Regions from separate parts of the Clostridium kluyveri DSM 555 genome, predicted to be linked through region 2. Evidence: riboswitches for the same ligand, from Rfam matches in the RefSeq annotation. Region 2 holds a riboswitch; each other region holds the start of a gene.

Evidence for each region. A riboswitch is a leader RNA that binds a small molecule or an ion and turns the genes downstream of it on or off. The one in region 2 is predicted to bind cyclic di-GMP.
Region 1: it holds a riboswitch for cyclic di-GMP, as region 2 does, so the genes downstream of both, CKL_RS17105 (hypothetical protein) here and CKL_RS11385 (beta-ketoacyl-[acyl-carrier-protein] synthase family protein) in region 2, are expected to answer to the same signal.
Region 3: it holds a riboswitch for cyclic di-GMP, as region 2 does, so the genes downstream of both, CKL_RS18725 (sigma-70 family RNA polymerase sigma factor) here and CKL_RS11385 (beta-ketoacyl-[acyl-carrier-protein] synthase family protein) in region 2, are expected to answer to the same signal.
Region 4: it holds a riboswitch for cyclic di-GMP, as region 2 does, so the genes downstream of both, CKL_RS05465 (prepilin peptidase) here and CKL_RS11385 (beta-ketoacyl-[acyl-carrier-protein] synthase family protein) in region 2, are expected to answer to the same signal.

What each region holds. Positions count from the first base shown of each region.
Region 1 covers NC_009706.1:3,557,456-3,563,549, reverse strand. Annotated here, with positions in the region: gene CKL_RS17110 (FAD-binding oxidoreductase) at 1-1,041, shown strand, start outside; cyclic di-GMP riboswitch class I at 1,152-1,241, shown strand; gene CKL_RS17105 (hypothetical protein) at 1,393-1,725, shown strand; gene CKL_RS17100 (ketoacyl-ACP synthase III) at 1,795-2,781, shown strand; gene CKL_RS17095 (ABC transporter permease) at 2,924-4,057, opposite strand; gene CKL_RS17090 (ABC transporter ATP-binding protein) at 4,054-4,851, opposite strand; gene CKL_RS17085 (HlyD family secretion protein) at 4,864-5,982, opposite strand; gene CKL_RS17080 (TetR/AcrR family transcriptional regulator) at 6,001-6,094, opposite strand, start outside.
Region 2 covers NC_009706.1:2,373,872-2,379,965, reverse strand. Annotated here, with positions in the region: gene CKL_RS11390 (methyl-accepting chemotaxis protein) at 37-1,461, opposite strand; gene CKL_RS11385 (beta-ketoacyl-[acyl-carrier-protein] synthase family protein) at 1,370-2,053, opposite strand; cyclic di-GMP riboswitch class I at 2,173-2,261, opposite strand; gene CKL_RS11380 (pyridoxamine 5'-phosphate oxidase family protein) at 2,390-2,785, opposite strand; gene CKL_RS11375 (response regulator transcription factor) at 2,989-3,672, shown strand; gene CKL_RS11370 (ATP-binding cassette domain-containing protein) at 3,759-4,685, shown strand; gene CKL_RS11365 (hypothetical protein) at 4,669-5,421, shown strand; gene CKL_RS11360 (sensor histidine kinase) at 5,438-6,094, shown strand, end outside.
Region 3 covers NC_009706.1:3,895,652-3,901,745, forward strand. Annotated here, with positions in the region: gene CKL_RS18725 (sigma-70 family RNA polymerase sigma factor) at 538-951, opposite strand; cyclic di-GMP riboswitch class I at 1,434-1,520, opposite strand; gene CKL_RS20510 (GntR family transcriptional regulator) at 1,490-1,903, opposite strand; gene CKL_RS18735 (P-loop NTPase family protein) at 1,887-2,507, opposite strand; gene CKL_RS18740 (hypothetical protein) at 2,639-2,902, opposite strand; gene CKL_RS18745 (hypothetical protein) at 2,919-3,380, opposite strand; gene CKL_RS18750 (ABC transporter permease) at 3,377-4,201, opposite strand; gene CKL_RS18755 (ABC transporter permease) at 4,217-5,011, opposite strand; gene CKL_RS18760 (ABC transporter ATP-binding protein) at 4,995-5,930, opposite strand; gene CKL_RS18765 (sensor histidine kinase) at 6,058-6,094, opposite strand, start outside.
Region 4 covers NC_009706.1:1,158,915-1,165,008, forward strand. Annotated here, with positions in the region: gene CKL_RS21205 (putative bifunctional diguanylate cyclase/phosphodiesterase) at 1-121, opposite strand, end outside; gene CKL_RS21210 (sensor domain-containing diguanylate cyclase) at 221-1,042, opposite strand; cyclic di-GMP riboswitch class II at 1,286-1,372, shown strand; gene CKL_RS05465 (prepilin peptidase) at 1,423-2,175, shown strand; gene CKL_RS05470 (type II secretion system protein) at 2,316-2,843, shown strand; gene CKL_RS05475 (GspE/PulE family protein) at 2,925-4,598, shown strand; gene CKL_RS05480 (type II secretion system F family protein) at 4,718-5,911, shown strand; gene CKL_RS05485 (type IV pilus biogenesis protein PilM) at 5,933-6,094, shown strand, end outside.

The DNA.
Region 1 (6,094 bases), 1.2 Mb from region 2:
GGAGCAACACTAGCACAATTATTAGAAGTATTAAGCAAAAATGGTAAGCTGTTTTTTCCAGTTCATCCGGGAGATGAAGGAGCACAAGTTGGAGGGATGGTGGCAGCAAATGCTGGAGGTACCAGGGCAGTAAAACATGGAATTATGAGAAATCATGTTAAGGCATTGGAAGTGGTTCTTGCTACAGGAGAAATCGTTACACTGGGTGGAAAGTTATTAAAGAATAATATGGGTTATGATCTGCTTCAACTTATGATAGGCGGAGAAGGAACCCTTGGAGTTATTACAAAAGTTACATTGAGATTATATGCTGCAAGTAAATATAATGGAACATTACTGGTTTCATTCAATAGCCAGAGAGAAGCTTGTGATGCAGTACCTGAAATACTACAGGAGGGAATTACACCTCTTGCCATTGAGTATATGGATAGGGTTATATGTGAAGAATCAGCCAAGCAGCTTGGAACTAAGTGGCCTGCAGTTAAAGGATCCGTGGACTTGATGTTTATACTTGACTATGCCAGCGAAGAGGATCTATATTCAAATAGTGAAAAATTAGTAGAAATATGTGAGAGACACAATTCTGTAGACAGCATTATAGCAGAAACTGAAAAAGAACAAAGGCATCTCTTGGAGATAAGAAGTAATGCATATGGTCCTTACAAAAATAATATAGCGGATATTATGGATGTAGCTGTACCACCTTCCTCTGTACCTGATTTTTTTGATGATGTAAAGAGGTTGACTAAAGAATATGACAATAAAATTGTTTCTCTCGGACATATAGGAGATGGAAATATTCACAATTTTATTATGGGTGATAATGGGAAACTACCTGCTAATTATGAAGAGCTTAAAGAAGCCATATATAAAACTGCTATAAAATATGGAGGAACGATAACTGCAGAACATGGAACTGGAAAACTGAGAAAAAAACATATGCCTCTTCAATTCAGTAAAAGGGAAATTGAAATTATGGAAGGAATTAAGAAAGTATTTGATCCAAATGGCATTTTAAATCAAGGAGATATGGTAGATTGAAGAAAAGTTTAATTAAATAATGAATAATCTTTTAAAAAATAAAAAATTAAGGTAAAGTTTAGATATTATTCTTGAAAATTCTAAAAATTACATGTAAAATTATGAATATATATTGATAATAGCACACTTATTGAAAAATAAGGTCGCAAAGCTATGGGTCTAAAGAAAAGTTATTTTTCTATGATTGCCAGGTTGCCAAAATTATAATTATAAGACTTTAATATGTGTATTTATACTTTTTTTGGTGCCTATGATATATAGGCACCTTTTAATTTTTGTTCAGGATGATAATTATTATTAATATATTATAATAATAGATTTAAATAAATGAAAGGACAGGTGTATTAAATTATGAAAAAACATGAAATTAATTTGGACAAGGGAAAAAAAGAATTGGGTGTAAAAGTATGGGGTATGTATGAAGAGAAAGATGCTAAAAGCTTCATAGAGGAATTCCAAAAAACAGCATCTGCTATACAACCTTCGGAGTATACATTATCTTTTGATTGCAAAGAATTAAAGGTTTCTACCCGAGATATGGTGCCAATGCTGGAAGGCTGCTTTAAAATGTATAAGGATTTAAATTTCAACAAAGTTATTATAAATGCGGGCAATAATGCAACTCTAAAGATGCAGTTCACAAGAATAGCTAGAAATGCAGGACTTGATGCAAAAATAATGTAATAATGTGTAGAGAAAATACAGGGTGAATTTTATAAACTTATATATTTTTGTTATTTAAGGAGGGCTAATATGGGTGTAAAATTGAGTTGTATTGATATCTGTCATGGTTCTAAAGTTGTTTCAAATGACTTTTATTTAAAGCACTTTGAGAAGCAAGGTAAGCATGTAAATCATTTGTTAGAGGATATAATGGGTAGAGATAAAAGATTTATGTTTGATGATGATGAAACAACCTTATCTTCAGCTTTAAAAGTATCCAAATCTGTACTAGTGAAGGCGGACTTGACCGGTAATGACATAGATATGATAATATGTTCTTCTATATTATCGGAATATATTGCACCTTCAATGTCAATTTTATTACATAAAGAGTTAAATGCAGGAAGAAATGTAATGTGTTTTGATATGAATGCCAATTGTGCTGGTATGACGGTTGCCCTAGAGCTTGCATCAAATTATTTAATATCCTCAAATAGAGCAAAAAAGGCCTTGATTGTGGGTTGTGATGATATGCATTCCTTGATTGATCCTAATAATGAACTTTGTTATGGCAATTATGGACATGCTGCTTGTGCGATAGTTCTAGAAAAAGTAAATGAGAATTGTGGAATACTTGATGAGGAGTATTATATAAATACAGAAGAAAGTGAAAATATTATGTGTCCACGGAATGGATTTTCCAGTTTTTTTAAATCAAAAAATGTAGATGAGTTTTCTTTCAAATGGCTTCCCTTTGATGGAGGAGCTTGCGTTTACCCTGCAGCTGAAATTATGACTAGAATGTTAAAGAAAAAAGGATTAACTCAAGAAGATATCAGTATGTTTTGTTTTTCACAGTTTGCATTTTCAAATATAGAACATATAAGAGAGCTTATGAATATAGATGAAGACAAGAGTGTCTATGTAGGGGACAGATATGGATATACTAGTACAAGCAGTCCCTTTATAGCATTATATGAAGCTATAGAACAAGGAAAGGTTAAAAGAGGAGATTATGTAGTGTTCTGGACTATTGGCAGCGGTTCTCAAAGTATAGTTATGCTTTACAAATATTAAAAATATATAAATTTATTAAATTCTTCTAGGATTCAGGTAAGTTTGCTATAGAGAATGGTTTTTATCTGAATCTTAGAACAATTTTAAAGGAATGCAGCAATATGAGTATCATAACTTTGAAGAATATAAAAATGATGTAATATTATTCCAATGTCTTATTGAATTTAATCACTGTTAAACCTATAATGATAATGATTAACAGACTTAAAGATAATATGGGACCTATAATATATGACAAATTTACTCCTTTTACTATTATAGCCCTTAAAATTTGAAGAAAATAAGTTAGTGGCAGAACACAGCTTATGAGATAGATTATCTTGGGCATAGCTTCTCTTGGAAACATAAACCCTGACAGCAGTACGCTGGGAAGTAAAAGTGCCAAAGAAGCCTGCATTGCCTGTAGTTGAGTTTTGGCAACAGTGGAAATAAACATACCTATGGCTAGAGAACATATTAAAAATAAGGTTCCAAGTATCATAAATAGTGTCACACTTCCTTTTATGACTATGCCAAACAGTAAATTACCTAAAATCAATACAGTCACCATATTTAAAAAGCCAATTATTGTGTATGGCACCAATTTCCCCATTATGAGTTCAAAGGGAGTAATAGGTGTCATAATAAGCTGTTCAATAGTACCTTTTTCCCGTTCACGTACCATTGCAAAGGAAGTTAATATAACAGTAATGTTTTGAAGAATTAGTCCCATAACACCAGGTACATTGAATTTACTGCTTTCCAGGGTAGGGTTATAAAGTAGTAGAGGTCTTATATTTATTCCTGCGCTTGTTGGTATATTACTTGCAGATTTTTTAAACTCTACTTTCTTCATTTTAGTGGAATAGTTATTTCCTATAAGTATGGAATATGACATGGCAGTTCTTGCTATAGTGGGGTCAGAGCCATCTACCAACACTTGAACACTGGCTGTTTCATTTCTATTTAATTTCTTGGAATAGTCAGGGGGTATTACAATTCCTACTTTTACTTTTCCCATGTCAATATATTTTTCCACCTCATTGTATGAATCTGCGGAACCATAGAGCTTGAAATAGTATGAATTTATAAATGCATTTACAAGTTGCCTGCTTTCTAAAGTTTTGCTGCCGTCATATATTATGAGATTTACATTATTTACATCTGTATTTGCTGCAAATCCAAATAAAAGCAGCATCATTATTGGCATTATAAGAGCTATAATAAGGCTTGGCTTATCTCTTTTTATATGGATAAATTCCTTTTTTGTAACTGTGATTAGTCTTTTGAGTTTCAATTTTTATGCCCTCCTTTTTCATTTTTTATTTGTTTCAATTGGGTAAAGGAGGACACTATTTCTCTATTTGAAAGTTCTTTAACGTATTTAATAAATATATCCTCTAAGTTTTCTATATTATTTTTTTTGTATAAATTTTCAGGGGTATCTATGGTTATAAGTCTGCTGTTAAATATAAAACCTATTATATCGCAAATAGAGGCTTCATCCATGTAATGGGTAGTTACTAGTACGGTGATTCCATCTGATACCAGATTACTTATTGTATACCAGAATTCTCTTCTTGAAACCGGGTCCACTCCTGCAGTAGGTTCATCTAAAATCAGGAGGCTTGGATTATGTATTAAAGAGCATCCAAGTGCCAGTCTCTGTTTCCATCCCCCGGAGAGTGTTTTTGCCAGATTTTTTTCTTTTCCTGTGAGATTTGCCATGTGGATAAGTTCTTTTTTTCTTATATCGAGTTTTTCTCTGGGGATCATATATATATTCCCATAAAAATCTAAGTTTTCCTCTACAGTAAGATCTTCATAAAGGCTGAACTTTTGAGACATATATCCTATATTTTGTTTTATCTTTTCAGAATCTTTAATAAGATCATATCCTAAAACTGAACCTTCCCCTGAAGTAGGTTTTAAAACCCCGCATATCATCCTTATAGTTGTGGATTTTCCAGAACCATTTGGCCCTAAAAGACCAAATATTTTTCCCTTTGGAATAGAAAAAGACAGATTATCCACAGCTGTAAAATTTCCAAATTTTTTTGTAAGATTGCTGATAGAAATTGCATAATCCATAGTAATTCTCCTTTATTTCAGAGTAACATCTAAAAGCATGCCTGATTTCACAGTCTCAAGATTATCTGATATTTTTATTTTTACTTCATATACAAGTTTCATTCTATCTTCTTTGGTTACGATATTCATAGGTGTAAATTCTGCTTCTTTGGATATATAGCATACTTTTCCCTTTATAACTTTATCTTTTATAAAGTCACTTTTCATAGTAACTTCTTTGTTAAGTTTTACATATGGAAGTATTTTTTCAGGAACATATATTTTTATATACATATTATTGCTGTCAAGAAGGGTAATGATTGGGGAACCTAAAGATACATATTCTCCTTTTTTAAAATTAACTGTTTCCACAATTCCATCTGATGAAGCTTTTATATTACTTTTTTCCAGAGCAATTTTAGATAGTGCTATATTCTGCTGGGCTTGATCAATGCCATACTTGGCTGTGGCTTCATCTCTGGCTGTAGCACTATTAACTAAAAGATCAAGTTTATCAGTAGCAGCTGCCAGTTGGGCTTTATAGCTTTCAAGCTGGGCATTTGCAGACGATAGGGCACTTTTTGTATTATTTAGGGCTGTTTGGGCATTATCCAAATCATTTTTGTATTTATCTAAATTTTCATTGGATTCATATCCTTTTTCATTAAGAGTTAAATGGTCATCATATATTTTTTTCTTATAATCATAATTAGTTTGGGCGCTATTAAGATTATTCTGGGAAGTTTCAAGGGCAGCTTCCCCTTGTGTTACCAGAGATTCACTTTGTTTTACCAGTTCTTTTTGTGCATTTATCTCTTCAATTCTGGTGCCGTCATTGATTTTCCCCAGTTCATTTTCTGCGTTTTGAAGTGAAATATTAGCCTGATTCACATTAATTGTATTTTCATCTGAATCCAGTACTGCTATTATATCTCCGGATTTAACTTTAGTACCTTCTTCCACTTTGATATCCTTTATTTTTCCTGATAGTTCACTGCTGGCATTTAATTCATCTGCTTCTACAGTACCTGAAAACTGAAATTCATTGGAGCTTTTATCCATAGTATTTTTAATAACAAAAAATATAGATAGACCTATTAAAATTACAGTAAAAATAATAACTGGTTTCATATTTTTTAGTTTATTTTTCATGGATCTTCCTCCTCTTTTTTATTTTTGTCTAATACCATTGAGTAAAATATCCGTTAATTTACCGATTTCTTTCTTGTCTCCTTCTCCTGCAAAATATTCAGGAAAAATACTG
Region 2 (6,094 bases):
ATCTATGACTATTCCATATACTGTTTTTATTATTTTTTATTTTACAAGTTTATTCATATCTTCAGCTATATTTTTGAGCTCATTTATATTTGCTTCAATTTCTTCACATGTAGAAGCATTTTGAGAAATTGTTTCAGCTACAGTGTTATATTGTGATATTGTGTTTTTAGTTATATTTGATATTTCTTTATTGAATTTTACAGCATTTTTAGTTTGTAAGAATAAAGTATTGGAGGCTTCATTTATATCAATGATATTACTGCTAAATGATTTTAAATGATCATTCATATCATTTATTCTATTTACGGTTTCATTTATAATGCTGTTTCCTTCCTGAGATTTTTTGTTATTTCCCTTCATTTGATCCTGTACTATGTTAATTTTGTCCTTTAATTCACTTACTATTGTACTTGCCTGATCTAAGGATTGTTTTGTGTCTTCAGAAAGTTTCCTGATTTCGTCTGCTACTACTGCAAAACCTTTGCCGTATTCACCTGCTCTTGCTGCTTCGATTGAAGCATTTAAAGCAAGAAGATTGGTCTGCTCAGATATATTTCCGATAAGATTCAATATTTCATCAACTTTAGCAGATTTCTCTTCAAGGTCTTTAGTTGACTCAAATGTATTTGCTATTTCATCTTTTATATTTGAAATAATTGAAAGAGTAGCATTTAAGGACTTTTGATTTTCTTCTGTAATTCCTATAAGATTATTTATTTTACTTTTGCTGTCTTCAATCTTATGAACAACACCTTCATTTGTATTTAACAAAGTATGGAGTATATCTTCATTGTTATTTGATTTGTCAAGCATTTCATCTGAATTCTGAGATACGAGGCTTGTTACATCTGAAACTTCAACAAGAGAACTTGTCTGTTCTGTAATAGCAGCACCTAAATTTTCACTAGATGATAAGACAGTATTTGAAATCTCAGATATTCTTTTAAATAACTTAAGCAATTTTTCATTTTCTTCTCTAATTTCAGCTTCTTTTTCACTAATTGATTTCAAGAGCTTTGATGCCATATAAACCATTATAAAAAGAAGTACAAAAGTAATAACCACAGTAACCATAGTCATATATATTTCTGCACTTGCCAATTTTTCATACTTAAGAATAGATGGATTATGAATAAATACTATTACAATACATAAAGCACTTAATACTACTGAAGCTATTATCATTTTAAGATCAAAAAACAGAGCTCCGAGGATAACAAAAAAGATAGCTATTAACCACACAGAATTCAAATGCATAGTAAAATTAAGATATAAATATTGAAAATACGTTATTGTTAAGACTAAGATTTTAGTTACATTTAAAGCTTTTGGATTAATACTGTCACAAGCAACTACCCATTTATAGCACTTATAAAATACTGCTCCATAAATAGCAACAAGTATTCCAAGTACAATCAAGGTATTTGAAGTTATTTCGTTGTTTATACCAATCAATTTCATAACAGAAAAACATATAAAAGACATAATGCAACATACCATGTAAATTATTAGAACTATAGTCCTCATCAACTTTTTCTAAAATTATTGCACATGCTGCATAACCGTAATTACCATAGCACAGTTCATTGTCATGATTTATAATAGCATTATCATCATCACATCCAATGATAAGAACTCTTTTTGCACGTTTTGATGACATAAGATAATTTGACATGTTTTCAAGAGCAACAGTCATACCTGCACAATTTGCATTGACATCAAGGCACATTACATTAGCACTCATATTCAATTCCTTATGTATTAAAATTGACGTTGCAGGTGATATATATTCTGGCAATATGGAGGAATATATAATTGCATCAATATCTTTTCCTTCAAGATTGGCTTTTTTTAACACGGATTTTCCTGCCTCTATAGTTAGTTGAAAGGCCGACTCACCATCATCTAGCATATATCTTTTATCTCTTCCCATTACATCTGTAAGTAGGTGCTTAATATCCTTGTCTTGTTTTCTAAAGTATTCAAGATAAAAATCATTTGAAACAACTTTTGATCCATGGTATACATCAATATAACTTAATTTTACTCCCAATTTATGTCCTCCCTAAAATGGCACTTTATAAATTTTATTTTTATAAAATTAAAAGTGCCCATTATTTACTATTAATAATAGGCACCAAAATATACATGATTTTTTATAGTTAGATAAACTTTGGCAACCTGGCAATCATAGAAAAATAATTTTCTTAAGACCCATAGCTTTGCGACCCTACCTTTCGATAAGTGTGCTATTATCAATATTTATATAAACTATATTACACACAAATTTTACAAAATTCAATATAAATATTTTGTTTTTGTACTTTGTATGACGTAATTAGTATAAATATGTCATTTATAATAAAATATAATTTTATTAAATGTAAGTTTAAAAGTTAATGATTTTAGGTTTTTCTGTAAAGGAATATATGGTGGCAGTTGCATCTTTAAGATAAAGTACTTCACAATTTCCATCGTCAGCAGCATACATATTTTTAAGATTTGGATATTCATCAAGCATATGTTGTCTAGCCTGAACTCTGTCATCCCGGACAGCAGTGGCTGTAATACGTATCCAAGTTTGGTCTTTTCCCATAGCACAGATCTCAACCTTAGGATTCTTTTTCATTTGTGCAAATACCTTTTTGACGTTTCCAGTCTGAATGTAAAGATTTCCTTCAAAGATAGCTATTGTACCAAAAGGTCGAACTCTTGGCTGATCGCCTTCGGATGTTGCTAGGTAATAGGTACCGATATCTTTTAGATAGTTATAAACTTCATTCATTTTAATTACTCCTTTCAATTTGTATGATATAATCATTTTAACTCTTATATTTAAAATAACAAGTATGATTTTTGCATAATTTTAGTATTAGATTAATACTAAAAGAGTAGATATGATGGAGAATGAAGGTATCCTTTTTGAAAAAGGTTCTTGAAGGTGTTTATAATAAAAATTATGGATTAGAGAAATAGTAGTACAATGAGGTGAAGTATTTGAAACAAATAGAAATATTGATTGTGGAGGATGATAATGATATTAATAAAATATTGGAATTAATTGTGAAAGAACAAGGATACAAAGCAACGTGCTGTTTTTCTGGTACAGAGGCTCAATTAAGGCTTCAACAACAATCCTTTAATCTAATTTTGTTGGATATCATGCTGCCAGGACTAACTGGAGAAGAATTGCTGAGGGAAATTAGAAAGCAATCATCTATTCCGGTTATTATTATTTCTGCGAAAAGTATTATTGAAGATAAGGTGAACTTGCTAAAATTAGGTGCAGATGATTATATGGTTAAACCTTTTGCCCGTGAAGAAGTTGCTGCACGAATTGAAGTTCAACTACGTAAAAATTATTTACAACAAACAGGAGACTGTCTAAGCTGGAAAGAACTTACTTTGGATGAAAGCCAGCATAGGGTAATGGTCAAAAAATCGGAATTAAATCTTACCAATGTTGAGTTCGATATTTTAAAAATTATGTTAAGACATCCCAAACAAGTATTTTCCAAAGCTAAGCTGTATGAACTGTTGTGGAACGATATTTATCAGGGAAATGACAATAGTATCAGTGTCCATGTATCCAATATTCGTAAAAAAATTTCTGCTATTACCAGTGAAGAATATATCAAAACTATTTGGGGAATTGGTTTTTCACTAGTTTAGGTACCATCTTTATGATTTCTTTATAATTTGCTTAAGGCTTCTTAAAAAACAGTTTGTAAACTAAGAAGTGTAAAGGAGGATTGAAGATGAAAACACCAATTTTAAAAACAACTAATTTAGAGAAAAGGTATAAAGATCAGGTTGCCTTGGAAAGTACTAACTTTGAACTATATAAAGGGGAAATATGTGCTATTATCGGAAAAAATGGTGCTGGTAAATCAACTTTATTCAAGATGATTGCTGAGGAAATATTTCCTACAAAAGGTGAGATTACTTTGTTTGGCGAACCCTATGGAAAGCATAATTCCCGCAGGAGAATGGGTGTCATGATTGAAACTGATGTATTTTTTGATAACTTTAATGCCCACCAAAATTTAGAGTATTACCGTTTGCTGCGTGGAATTCCTGAAAAGGCAGTAATTGGGAAGGTATTAAATAGGGTAGGACTTGCAGAACATAATCGGAAGAAATTTTCCCAATATTCATTAGGAATGAAACAGCGGTTATCATTGGCATTGGCTTTATTGTCTTCACCGGACTTTTTGCTTTTAGATGAGCCAACCAATGGTTTGGATGCTGAAGGAATGGTTGAAATGCGTCAACTGTTTCTTAAATTAAATCAAGAACATCAAATTACAATTTTGATTTCAAGTCATATTTTATCACAGCTTCAATCAATTGCCACACGTTTTGTTTTTTTAAATAAAGGTAAAGTTGTTCAAGATTTATCCCGGAAAGAATTATTGGGAATGAGTCAGCAGTTTATTTTTCTTCGTGTCAATGATGCTAAGAAAGCTTGCTTTATATTAGAAAATCATTTTGTAGATATGGACTATAGGGTTTTAGCCGGTGAGCAGTTGGAGATTTATAATTATATTCCGCAGCGTCAAAAAATTAATAGGCTCTTAAATGAAGGTAATGTAGATATTTTAGAAATGACGGTTAAAAGTAAGAATTTAGAAGAATATTTCTTAGGTCTGGTAGGAGGTGATGAGAATGTTGAATCTAATTAGAAGTGAATTCTACCGCTTAATACGTTCAAAGCCATACTACGGACTTATTATAGTTAGTACTTTTCTTGTCATGGCTGCTGCAGGGGTATTACAGCATTTTAGATTTAAAGAACCAACTTTTCCCTATGGCACAAGAATGTTCTATTATAGCAACGTGCTGGGTATGCCTACTTTGATTATTATTTTATGCCTGTTGGTTATTTTAATATTAACACGAAAAAGTAAGACAAAAATGTGTGCAGCAGTTTCCTTTGGACATTCTCGCCAGGCTGTTTTCTGGGCAAAATTGATTACTTTATCTTTTGGGGTAATTATTATGGGCACTATTATTTTATCAGTTACTATTTTAAGTGGTAATGTCATTTTTGATTTGGCAAATAATTCAACTCTAGGTCAATTTTTAATTGCCTTTAGCAATATATTTCCCATTGTTGCTTCTAGTTTTATTCTAGGGTATGTTTTGGCCGTTAATGGGGTTTCAGAAATTTTAAATCTGCTTATTTTGTTATTTATTTATCGAATTTTAGGCGTCTCAATCAATACTTTAGTGGGCAGAGTAAGTGCCTTAAAGACCATCTCTAAATGGACACCTGCTACCTTGTTTGATAATAATTTAGTCCATTATATGTCCAATAATGTTTATTTTGATGTGAAGTGTTGGGTGCTGGGATTGATGATTATTTTTATAAGCTTGATTATTGGACAGACAATTTTCAAAAAAAAGGATTTAGCCTAAGGGAAGGAGGAGAGTTATGCTTTATATTGTGTGTATACTGTTAGTTATAACTATCCTCTGTGTGATAAAATATTATTTTACTAGAATGAATATCCATGCATTAATTTCACAAACTAACAAGTTGAACAAACTTATTTCTGAAAGTAATGAACAAATTAAGTTGGCTGCCCCTGATAAGACAACAGAGAAGCTGGCTATTGAAATTAATCATTTAGTTGATTGCTATAAGGCATTACAATTGAAAAATATTAAAGAAAAGCAGCAGTACAAAAAAATCTTAGCTAACTTTTCTCATGACTTACGGACACCACTAACCTCCATCATGGGATATATTGACATAATTTTACATTTAGACCTATCGGAAAAGGATAAAGAAAAATATTTAGAGACTGTGCAATATAAATTGAAAACTTTAAACAACCTGGTGGATTCATTATATGATTTGTCTTTAATTGATGCCAAGGAGTATCCAGTGCAGTTAAATCCACACTCATTATATCAGCTGCTGTGTGATAGTTTATTACTGTTTTATCAAGACTTTGAAGATAGAGGTATCTTATTACAGTTGAGTCTTGATGAAAAAGTTCCCTTGGTGTTGTTGGATGAAAAAATTACCAATAGGGTATTGCTGAATTTACTCCAAAATGTCATACGCTATGCTAAATCATACTGC
Region 3 (6,094 bases), 1.5 Mb from region 2:
CTGATATAACAAAACTCTTGTTCTTCGTTTTCTGCTGCTTCTATTCGACACTACTTCCCGAAGCAGAACACCACAGGCAGAATGCCTGCGGTTAAGGACGATTCCGTCCTTTGGGCAGCCAGCTTAAACCAGCCAGTGGTTAACGTCACGCAAGCGTGGCATATGGCTGTCATGGGACTCTCACCCCCGCCGGGTTCTCCGGCGGCTGCACCCATTGCGATGTCTGTGGCTATGCAGAAGTATCATTGTAGGCTGTTCGGGTCATGGCGGGGCAATCCACCACGGATTGCTTCTCGGACGGACATTTCTCGCTTGGCACCTTTGATGCTATCGGTTTGACGGATAGCTCTGGCCTATCCGCAGGTGGTCTTGGCGTGTCCTCCAAAGCCGCTTTCCCCTCATCGGAGCTGAACAGCTAACGTATTTAAGCTGCTGGATATGACCGAATGGCTCGGTGTTTTTCAAGGAACACGAGAGAGATAAAAATCCCCCTCACTTCTATAAAGGAAAAAGTGAGGGGGGCGATGCGCCAAAAGACTAAATTTCCATCAAATTTTTTAGCTTGGATAAAACCTTTGAGAGCCTGCGATTGACCGTAGATTGGTTAATACCAATGCTTTTGGCAACTTGTGACTCACTTCTCTCATTGAAGAATATTTCGTCAATGAGAGAGCGTTCATCCTCCGGCAAGATGTCAAGAGCAGCCCACAGTGACTCCAGCTGCTCCTGATGTATGAGCTTGTCCACTATGTCCGGCTGAACACGGACTATGAGGTAATCAATGTTAACACCATCCTCATGGAACCGCTCCAGCGACAGCTCATTCTGGCGAATCAGCTTGTTCTGATAGCGCTCCGCTTCACGCTCTTTATGATAGGCACGGTAGACGGCTTCGCTGACCTCCACACGCTGCCTTTTTACAATAATGGTATATTTTTTATTCTCTGACATATGTTTGTCCTCCTGATTTTCAAAATTTTGTTGAAAACGAAGGACAAGAAGGCGGTGATCTACAACGAGGAATATCTCCTAAAAACGCAAAAAGAGCGCACCAGCGGACATAGTCGTCCGTTGATACACTCTTGTAGATATGTTCGTATTTAACACGTTCTGTTAGTTCGTGTTTGTGACCGCTCTGCGCCCATGCGCAGCATAGCCTTTTTTTGACAAGTTACCGATTATAGCTGTATGTAGGAGATAGATGTCCGCTTCATCACGCCCGACCGCTGCTGAGCAGTGGTCGCCTTAAGTTCAAGGCATATTGAATACACATTGAAAACCCTCCAAACTGGTGAGCTTGGAGGGTTACGATATGCTTATTCAGGCATTAAGATAGACCCGCCAAACTCACGTTTTTTTTGTTGGCGGGTAGCGCCTTTCATTTATTATGAAAAAAACCTGCCGCAAAAGGGCAGGTTTCATACGCAATCCTTTACGGCAGCCAGACTGTCATAATGCTCTCGCACTTTAGACCCTCGGCTTTGCGTCCTTACCTTTCGGCAAGTTTGCCCTTTGTCGGAATTCTATTTTCAAAACCATAATCAGAGTTGTCATTGGAATATTGAAATACCACTTCAATGATCTGCTGCCTGTCATATCCAAGTGCTTTCATTGCATGCAGGAACTGCTTGGTTGTATACTGAACCAGTTCCTGACGCCGGTACATGATTTTTTCCTGATCCTTAATCACCGAGTAACCTTTTCCTGTTTCCTTCCCCACCAAACCTTCATGAACCAAAGAAATCATGGCGCGCTGTACGGTATTTGTGTTGACCTGTGCTTCGGACGCTATTTTTCTAAACGAAGGAATTGGCATACCCGGTGCCAATTCACCGGATAAAATCAATTTTTGAAAGTGATTATGTAATTGAAGATAGATGGGAATTTTACTGTCGAAATTCATTATGCTGCCCATCCTCTTCCAGCTTCATTTGACCGGTATCCAGATTTATAACCTGATCAGTAAGTCCGCGCATACGCTCTGCGGAGGACGCGGTTAGAAGCACGGCTATGTATGCGTTAACCTCAATGAGCATTCTCTTTATGATTTTTTGATCATACGCTGAAGCATCTGTAAACATATCCTCCAGAACCAATAAATCAGGAGCTTTCAGGATTTCTCGTATCACCAGCAGTCTGCGGATCTCGCCTGATGTCAGTTCGCTGCATAGCATGTTCTCCTTACCATCCAGCCCGGCAATCAACAGCATACCGGTTAGCATATTGTCAGTTTCGTGCTTTGCATTTGCTTTCTGTAAGACCTGTAAGGGGGTCTGCTCCAGTGGGACTGTGTCCGACAGCAGCACATATCCCATAGACCCGTCGATTTGAAACTTCCCTATGTAATTGGCATCTTTGCCGATCAAAATCCGTATTAGCGCGTGGGTTCCGGCTCCTGTACAGGCTATGATTTTCCCGTAGTGCAGATTAAAGCTGATATCATGAAAGATTGTTTCCCCGGCCTCTATTTTCGTGAGACCGGTACAGTGCAGTACATCACGGTTCATATTACAATGTTCATGCTCCTTTCCTGAAAAATTAATATGCCCAAGGACTACTGTATACAGCAATGATTTGCTGACTGCAAATATACACGCTCAGTTTCATAGATAATCCCGTGTTATTTTTTCTGACAATCTTAGATAAGACGCGGAATCACGACAAAAGCCAGAATACCCACAAGGTACACCGCGTTCAGGCCAAGAGCAATTTTGGTATAAATATCTCTCAAATGCTTTTTGGCAAACAGAAACAGTGAATAAATAAAGCTGAGCGCGATGAAGATGAAGTAACCGATCACGATACCTGTCGCGTTCGGGTCGGACGGCTTCCACACAAAGAGGATCGTAATGGGGACAAAGATCGTTATAAAGGCAATGATACTTAGAATTTTATTTTTCATGGTTTTTTAACTCCTTTTATTTGATTTCCAGTTCTACAGAGCCGGTGAAGCCATCGCCCTCAACGGCAATATAGTTGCTGGCAGATGGCAGCTCAATTGTTTCAGAATAATCGCCGCTGCTTTCGATCAGCACCTGAGGGTCATCCGTCCCTGACTTAAAAACAACCTTTGCAGTCCCATCCGTGATGTTGAGTGTGCAGGTGACTTTGATTTCATTTCCGTCGTTTCGTTCCAGCGCCGTTCCGCCAAAGAGGGTTTCCGTTCCCGTGAAGCTGTCATAATCAGCGGAATAGTTTCCGACATAGCTGTCGGAGCCGAAGCTGCGCTTTCCCTGCAATTTGCTGTCTTTCGTCAGGTTATCGTCCCCGGCCTCCTGCAAAGCCTCGTTATAATGATTGACAATTTCATCTTTTGTGCAGCCTGTCAGTACGAAAACGAAGCAGCACGCGATCATTAAGAAGAGAATGTATTTTTTCACTTATAAGCCTCCTGTCGGTTTTGCCTGCCGTGACCGCCTTTCTTTAAGGAAGCGGCTGCAGCTGCATCTTTGCTCGGAATATGGATGATGATTCCTGTCAGTATTATCATTGCTAAGATTACGCAGATGCCAATAAAAGTGTTCTGCGTGGAAGCATAGCTGCCTGCGGTATCGGACACAAAACCTTCGCCGCCAAACCCCACGATACTGAGCCCGGCTGACAACGGCCACAGGTTGCGGATCACGGGATTCTTAAAGTAAATCGTAATGTATCCGAGAAGGAACGCAACCACGGCTCCGCCCCGGAAAGCGTCCTGTCTGCGCCCACAAAGGGCGATCAGAGGGAATTCTCCAATACAGGTAAAGAGGGCCATACCGATAATCTGGATGCTTCCCGATACAATGACGGAGAGCGACATGTTTTCCGGGCAGCAGATCAGTCCGACGATACTTGTAATGAATGCATTATAAAGGCCGAGCAGCAACGCAACCACACCGAGGGCGGTCAGCTTGCCAGCCATAAGGCGCGGGAAGCTGACGGGAACGGTCAGCAGATTCTTGAGGGTGTCATCCGTGTATTCCCGGTTGATCATATAGCCGCCGATCAGGGCGAGAATCATAGGGAAAAAGATTGTCATGTTGTTCCAGATGGTGCTGTTAAGTAAATCAGGAAATGTATAGTTCAAAACGGTCTTGGCGTCGTCCGACATCATGTTCTGCATCGCAATTGAAATGATAGGAGAACAGGTTACACCGATGATGCCGACGAGGATGATGCTGTACCGTTTCAGTTTTTGAAATTCTGTGCGAATCAAATTCATCGTCACGCCTCCTTTCTATAGTTCGCGCTGGTTGTAAATTCGTATCATCAGCGCGGTAAACACAACCGCCATCACCACAAGGATTATAAGGCAGACGGGGGTGGAAACGAAGTAGGGCCGCATGGTTTCATAAAATTCCGATGCTGAACCTTTCCCCGGATCGTAAAACTGATAGATCCAGCGGTTGATCAGCGGGATGGGCAGCACAGTCCCGATATTCACGCCGACAGGTGTCAGCATGCCTGCGTCCGTAAAGTGGACGACGTAGTTGACAATCGTATAAAACAGGGTGATGACAATGGAAATCAGGTTGTTCTTATTGAACCACACCACTAACACCACGCATGGGAGAGCTGCTGTCAGGAGCATAATCCCAAGCAAAATGCTGAGAAAAAATTTCTGCCCCATATTGATAAGAGCCATGCCCAGCAGCTTTGCGCACACTGCACTGGCTAGAAATCCGCCGAGGGAATAGGCCACGGCGACAATCGCCATGACGCTGATTTTCGCCAGCACAAGCCTTTCTCTTGAGACCGGGATCGTCGCAAGGTTTTTTAACGTGTCGCTGTCCTGCTCCGTAAAAAACAGCGAAGTAGAGATTACCACCAAAATGGGAAGCAGCAGAAGGAAATCTCCGTAGTCAACAATTCCCGAAAATAGATTGTCAAAATCCGGCTGCGTTGGGGTGTTCCAGTACAGCGCTGTCATCACAATCGGAAAAATGAATGCCGCCAGTGTCGCCAGCAGAAACATGGGACGCCGTTTGAACTTTTGAAATTCACAGAGGATCAGGTTATGCAATGCCCTCACCCCCGGTCACGCGCTTGAAGTAGTCCTCCAGCGTATCCTCGCAAGTATGGGCTTCCGCGACCTCCAATCCACTCTCAATAAAAGCGCGGGTGAGCGCCGTCACCGGCAAATTCGTATCGTACAGGCGCAGACTGCGGTCATTTTCCACCGTAAAGTTATTCGTCCCAAAGCTTCGCTCCATGATTCTGGACGCCTGTGCCGTGTCGGAGACGATGAAATGAACATACTTACTGTTTTTTTCTTCTAATTCAGAAAGACTTTCTTCCTCCAGCAGAGCCCCATGGTCGATGATGCCGATATCGTCCGCCAGCAGGGATATTTCCGAAAGAATGTGGCTGGAAATCAAAATGGTTTTTCCTCTCGCGTCGCACAGCTCCCGGATGAACGAACGGACTTCCGCAATGCCGATGGGGTCAAGCCCGTTGATCGGCTCGTCCAGAATCAGCAGTTCCGGGTCGTGCATGATGGCAAGCGCGATGGCCAGACGCTGCTTCATACCGAGTGAGTATTGTGAAAACAGTTTTTTATCGCCGTACGGCAGCCCGACAACTTCCAATGCGCTGGAAACAGCGTTGCGCTTGGAAACACCCCGGAGTCGGGCAAAGATATTCAGGTTTTCCGTGCCGGTCAGATTTGGGTAAAAGCCCGGCGACTCAATGAGGTTGCCGACACGTGGCAGGATTTTTTTCTCATTTCCACGAATGCTTTTACCGAAAATTTTCACCTCTCCCGAGGTCGGCTGCGTCAGGCCTAGCAGCATTTTCATCGTCGTGGTTTTTCCGGCACCGTTTCGTCCGAGCAACCCATAAATACGACCCTTTTTTACATGAATACTCAGGTTGGCAACGCTTTTCTGCGCGCCATTCTGCGCGCCATATTGTTTGGTAAGATTTTTTGTTTCAATGATTATATCACTCAATCTCAGAACCTCCTTTTCTTACTGAAACCAGTGTAACACGCCAAGCTTGCATTAACCTTGCATTAACCTTGCATTAACCTTGCAATTTTGGCAGAAAAAAAATCCCTGCCCACAGACAGGGATTCACTCAATTTTTTACTGAGAAGCCAACGATAAACGCTGTA
Region 4 (6,094 bases), 1.2 Mb from region 2:
TTTTCCATCTTAGTAGAGATTCAAAGCCTATTACTTTATTTTCTACAGCATCTATTTGAGGTTGATATAGTATATAAAGTTCATTATTTTCAATTGCTGTTTTGAGTTCCTGCTCAATAATAAGTTTTCTTCGATAAAAATAAAATAATTCTTTTTTAAAAAAAGTAGTAGTGTTTTTGCCCTTTTGTTTTGATTCAAATACTGCTAAATCCGCATATTTTTACAGTTCTGCTACATCGCTGCTATCTTCCGGAAATAGAGCAATACCTATACTTATGGTTATATATATTTGTTTTTCTTTAACCTCAAAAGGATTTTTTAGATAATGGGATATTTCCATACAGAGTTTTTTTAATTCATTATAGGAATTAAGTTTGTCAATAAGGAGCATAAATTCATCTCCTCCAAGTCGATATAAAGTTCCATAAGGTTCTATACACATGGCTATCAGCTGGGAGAAAATTACAAGAAGTAGATCTCCATAATCATGGCCGAAGGTATCGTTAACTGATTTAAAGTCATCAATGTCTATAAATATCAGGGCACCGTTTTTATAGTTGTCTAAGATTGTTTTTAAGTCGTTTCTAAATAAGATTCTGTTTGGCAATCCTGTGAGAGAATCGTAGTAAGCAGAGTAATTAATATATTCTTCTAATCTCTTTTTTTGTGTTACATCATTTATTGAACCGGAAAGTAAAATTATTTCACCTGCTGAATTTCTGGTGGCGGCACCTTTAACAAGTAATGATCTAATATGCTTTTCCTTGGTTGATATTTTGAATTCACTTCTGTAAGTTTCCGTATTGCCTTTTATAAAAAAAGTTAAATCGTTTTTGGCACTTAGTTTATCCGGGGGGATAACAATTTCTTCAATAAAATCAAATAGATTCTTAAAATTTTCAGTGTTATATCCTAGGATATTTTTAAAGTTATCTGAAAAAAATATACAACATTTTTCCAAATCCCATTCCCAAAGTGAAATATTGGCTCCAGTTAAGGCTCTTTTGTATATTTGTTCATTGCTTCCATTATAAATTTCCATATTAACCTCCTATTTTATAAGGATATTTAAAGGCTAGTATATTCATTTTTAAATTGATATTTATATGTAGATTAATTATAGTATAAATAATAAAATTTGAATATACTGTATAATAAAATGTCATATTATGCAAGTATAATTTTTACGGTTATTAGAGTGATTTGAGTGAAAGTTTTAATATTTGGCAGTTAAATTATTTTCCAAAGTTTATTGAAACTGGAGTGTTTTTATGCTAAAATTAAACAAATTGAGGGGAACGATGAGGTACACACTTTAATTTGGGCATCCTTGTGTGTATTGGAGTTAGTGATGCAACCGACCCTGTATTCATAAATATTTTATGGATACAGGGTTTTGCTTTTTAAAAATGGAGAATAACTATGGATATTTATTATGGTATTTTGGCTTTTATTTTTGGAACTATCATAGGAAGCTTTTTAAATGTTTGTATATATAGAATACCTAAAGGTGAGTCTATTTTACATCCACCTTCTCATTGTATGAATTGTAATAAAAAAATCAAGGCCTATGATATGATTCCTGTAATAAGTTATATCATTTTGAGAGGAAGATGCAGATATTGCGGCAAAAAGATACATTTAAGGTATCCTGTCTTAGAATTTATAACGGGTTTATTATATGTGCTTATTTACATTAACTTTGGAGTGGGTATAGAGCTTATAAAATATATGGTATTCATTAGTATTATGATTGTAATAGGAATGATAGATTTCCATACCACGGATGTTTACCTTAAAACTACAGGTACAGGCATCATTGCTGGCATAATATTTTTAGTCATATATTTTTATATAGGACTTCCTATAAAAACCTATGTTTATGGAGGGGTATCAGCAGGGGTATTTATAGCTTTAATTATCCTTATAACAAAAGGAGGCATGGGCTGGGGAGATGTGGAGATTGCACTTATATGCGGACTATTTTTAGGGTTTAAGTATACGATGTTAATGTTATTTCTAGCCTTTATTATAGGAGCTGTTATAGGGCTTGTACTTATTTTACTTGGGAAAAAATCCAGAAAGGATTATATTCCCTTTGGGCCATTTATTGTTATAGCTTCTTTTATTACAGTATTTTTAGGACAAAGTATTTTAAACTGGTACTTGTTTTAAATATCTAAAATTGACTGGTTAGGGGGGAGAAGGAGAGAAATAATAGAATGTAAGAATGAGTTAATAACTTTTATTGGTGAAATGTGTAAAAAATCAATTGATTAATCTCTAAATTTTTAATTAAGGGGGAGAAAAATATTATGGAAATGGTAAAAAAGAAAAAGGGTTTTACCCTGATTGAACTTATGATAGTTCTCGCTATTGTAGCTATATTGGCTGTGGTTTTAGTGCCTAAATCTCAGATATTTAAAAACAATTCTAAGAGTGCAGGGGTAACTACTAATGTAAATACTGTAAGGGCTTATTTGGAAACTAAAGTAACTAATAATGGAGGAGTAGCTACCTATTTAAATAGATGGGACTTATTAAATCAGCTTAATGGTGCTTTTAGTACAGGTAATACAGCAAGTCAGTTATTTAATCCTTTTACTAATAATAAAGGTGAAGGACAAACTAAAGCATATGAGGTTATTGATAAAAGTGCTTCAGCAGGTGCAAGTGCTAAAGATGTTCCAAGTAGTGAAGGAAGTGTAAAAAATGATACAGGGATTACTTTTCCTAACACTAATAAAAAAGGAGAAGTTATGATAGTTGTATATAAAAATGGATATGGAATATTTGGTATTGATGGTGGCGGAAGTGCTACTCAAGCTTTTATAGTTCAATAATATTATTTTAAGAGAGAACATGTCTTTACGTGTTCTTTCTTGTATAATTAAGATTATTAAATTTAAGAAAGGAGCAGATTCATGTCAAAAATAAAAAAACGGCTGGGAGAAATACTTATAGATGCAGGAGTTATAACAGAAAAAATGTTACAAAAAGCCCTTATTTTACAGAAGGACACAGGCGAAAAGCTTGGTGAAATACTTGTAGGAAAGGGTTTTATTACTAATCAGCAGATAGTGAATGCCATAAAGGAACAGCTTGGAATACCTGTAGTAAATTTAAATAACATCAATGTAAGACAGGATATTATAGATATTATACCTGTGGCTATTGCCAAAAAATATGAAGTTATTCCTGTGGATATTATGAATGGTTTTTTATTTGTAGCCATGAGTGATCCTTTGAATTATTTTGCCATTGAAGATATAAAAATAGCCACAGGCTATAATGTTAAAACTGCCATAGCGTTGAAGGACAGTATATTAGATAATATTGAAAAGTATTATGGAAAAAGCAAGGCCCAGGAAGCGGCACAAAATTACAAAAAAAACTTTGCCAGTAGAAGAATTAGAGAAGAAGAAATAGTAGATGAAGCCTCCGCGCCAATTATAAAATTTTTAAATACCATAATTGAAAATGCGGTTTTATACAATGCTTCAGATATCCACATAGAGCCTGAGGGAGAGGAAATGAGAGTTAGATTCAGGGTAGATGGCATTCTAAGGGAAATTATGAGGACGGATATAGATATGATTTCCCCTGTGACAAGCAGAATAAAGATAATGGCAGGTCTTAATATAGCGGAGAATAGAATACCCCAGGATGGTAAAATTAATTTTAAAGTTAAGGAAAGGGATATAGCCATTAGAATTTCCACAGTTCCAACAGTTTTAGGGGAAAAAATTGTAATGAGATTATTGGATAAAAGTAATTTTTCTATAGGACTTGAAAAAATTGGGGTGGAACAGAATGAACTGACAAAAATAATGAGGATGATTTCTAATCCTTATGGTATAATACTGGTATCGGGACCTACCGGAAGTGGCAAAACCACAACTCTGTATTCTATGCTGAATACATTAAATGATGTGTCTAAAAACATAATAACCATAGAAGATCCTATAGAGTACAACTTAAAAGGTATTAACCAGATGCAGGTAAATACTAAAATAGGTTTTGATTTTGCAAATGGGCTAAGAAGTATACTAAGACAGGACCCGGATATAATTCTTGTAGGGGAAATAAGGGACAATGAAACGGCGGAAATATCAATAAGGGCAGCACTGACAGGCCATATGGTGTTGTCAACTATTCATACCAATAATGCAGTGGGCACTATAGGAAGACTTTTGGATATGGATATAAAGCCTTTTTTAATATCTTCCACTCTGGCAGGAGTAATAGCCCAGAGGCTGGTTAGAAAGATATGTCCAAATTGTGGAGAAGAGTACACAAGTGATGAAAGGGAAATGAGACTTTTGGGGGTAAAGAATGCTGTGAAGCTTAAAAAGGGCATGGGATGCAGTTTATGTAATGATACGGGATATAAGGGAAGAATAGGTATCTTTGAAATACTTGAATTGGATAAAGATATTAAAAATCTCATAGACATAAATTCTACTGAAAGTGAAATTAGAAAGACAGCTTTTAAAAAAGGTATGAATACACTGAGAGAATCCTGTATAAATAAGGTTTTAAACGGAACAACCACCATTGATGAAATGCTAAAGGCTACTTATGGAGAACTTGTTTAATTTTCAAAGGCTTAAAGGGCTAGGTATAAAAAAGCATTTGTCAAAGTCAACTTCTCTGAATTTAAGAAGTATTTAAGTCTAAAATACATTGTGGAAATAGTTTTAGGGGAAAATAAATTATGAAAAAATTTATATGTAAATTTTGGAATGATGAATTTGAAATAATAAAAGAAGAAATGGAAGAAGAAAGTGCCAGTGCAGTAATTGATATTCTAAAAGCCAGAGGATTGAGAATAATATATGTAAAAGAAAAGTTTACTTTATCCCGGTTTGGATTTTTAAATAGAAAATTTAGTGAGGAAGTGCTGGCTAATTTTTGCGGTCAGACAGCCATGATTTTAAATTCAGGAGTAAATCTTTTATCAGGACTTGAAATAATACAGCAGCAGACTAAGAATCAAAATATGAAAAAAGTAATCTTGAGGATAATTGAAGGTATAAAAAAAGGAAAAAATTTAGCTGAATCTATGAGAGCCTGTGAAAAATTCCCCAAATTGTTGATTGATATGGTTATGACAGGAGAAGTCAGTGGAAATGTGGATACTGTACTTTATAATATGGAAAGTTTTTATAAAAGGGAAGCAAGTATGAATAATAAAATTAAAAATGCTTCTTTATATCCCACATTGATCTTGGTTGTTGCAGTAGGCATGATGCTCTTTTTTAATTTTTTTGTATATCCTGAAATAAGAGATTTATTTACAGGAGAGAATTTACCGGCTGTAACAATAATTGTGTTAGGTATTATGAATTTTTTAAACAACAATTATTTATATATAATTACAGGTATAATTATTTTAATAGGGATACTTAAATATATGAGTACCATTCCAAAAGTTGCATATTTTTGGGGCAAGACTGTTTTGAAAATTCCTGTTTTTGGTCCTGTAAAAGAGAATGTAATTACGTCAAGGTTTACTAGAAGTATGGGGATATTTTTAAAATCTGCAGTTCCTATTATAACTATAATGGAAAATATAAAGTTTATAGTGGATAATCAGTTTATAATGAAAAAAATAGAAAATGCTGAAAGAGAGCTTATGACCGGTATAAAATTTGCAGATTCCATTGAAAATGAAAAAATATTTGAACCCCTGGTAACTCAAATGATAAAAGTAGGTGAAGAAACAGGAAGGCTTGATGAAATGATGTTTAAATTGGCAGATATATATGATGAAAAAGTACAGATAGGAATTACAAGACTTATGTCTTTGGTAGAACCTGTCCTAACTTTAATTATAGGCATAGTTGTGGGAGTGGCAATACTTGGCATGGCACTTCCTGTAATGCAGATTACTCAGGGAATGCAATAAAAATAATGTGGAGGTAACTAGATGTCTTCCAAAATGGTATTTAGTTTTAAAGAAAATTATGCAGATGTGGCTGTTGTATCAAAACTAATAAATAAAATAAAGATAAAAAAAGCAGCAAGAATAGAAGAAAATAGTGAAGACATTTCTGGAGGAGAACCCTATGCTGATGAATATAATTTGAAT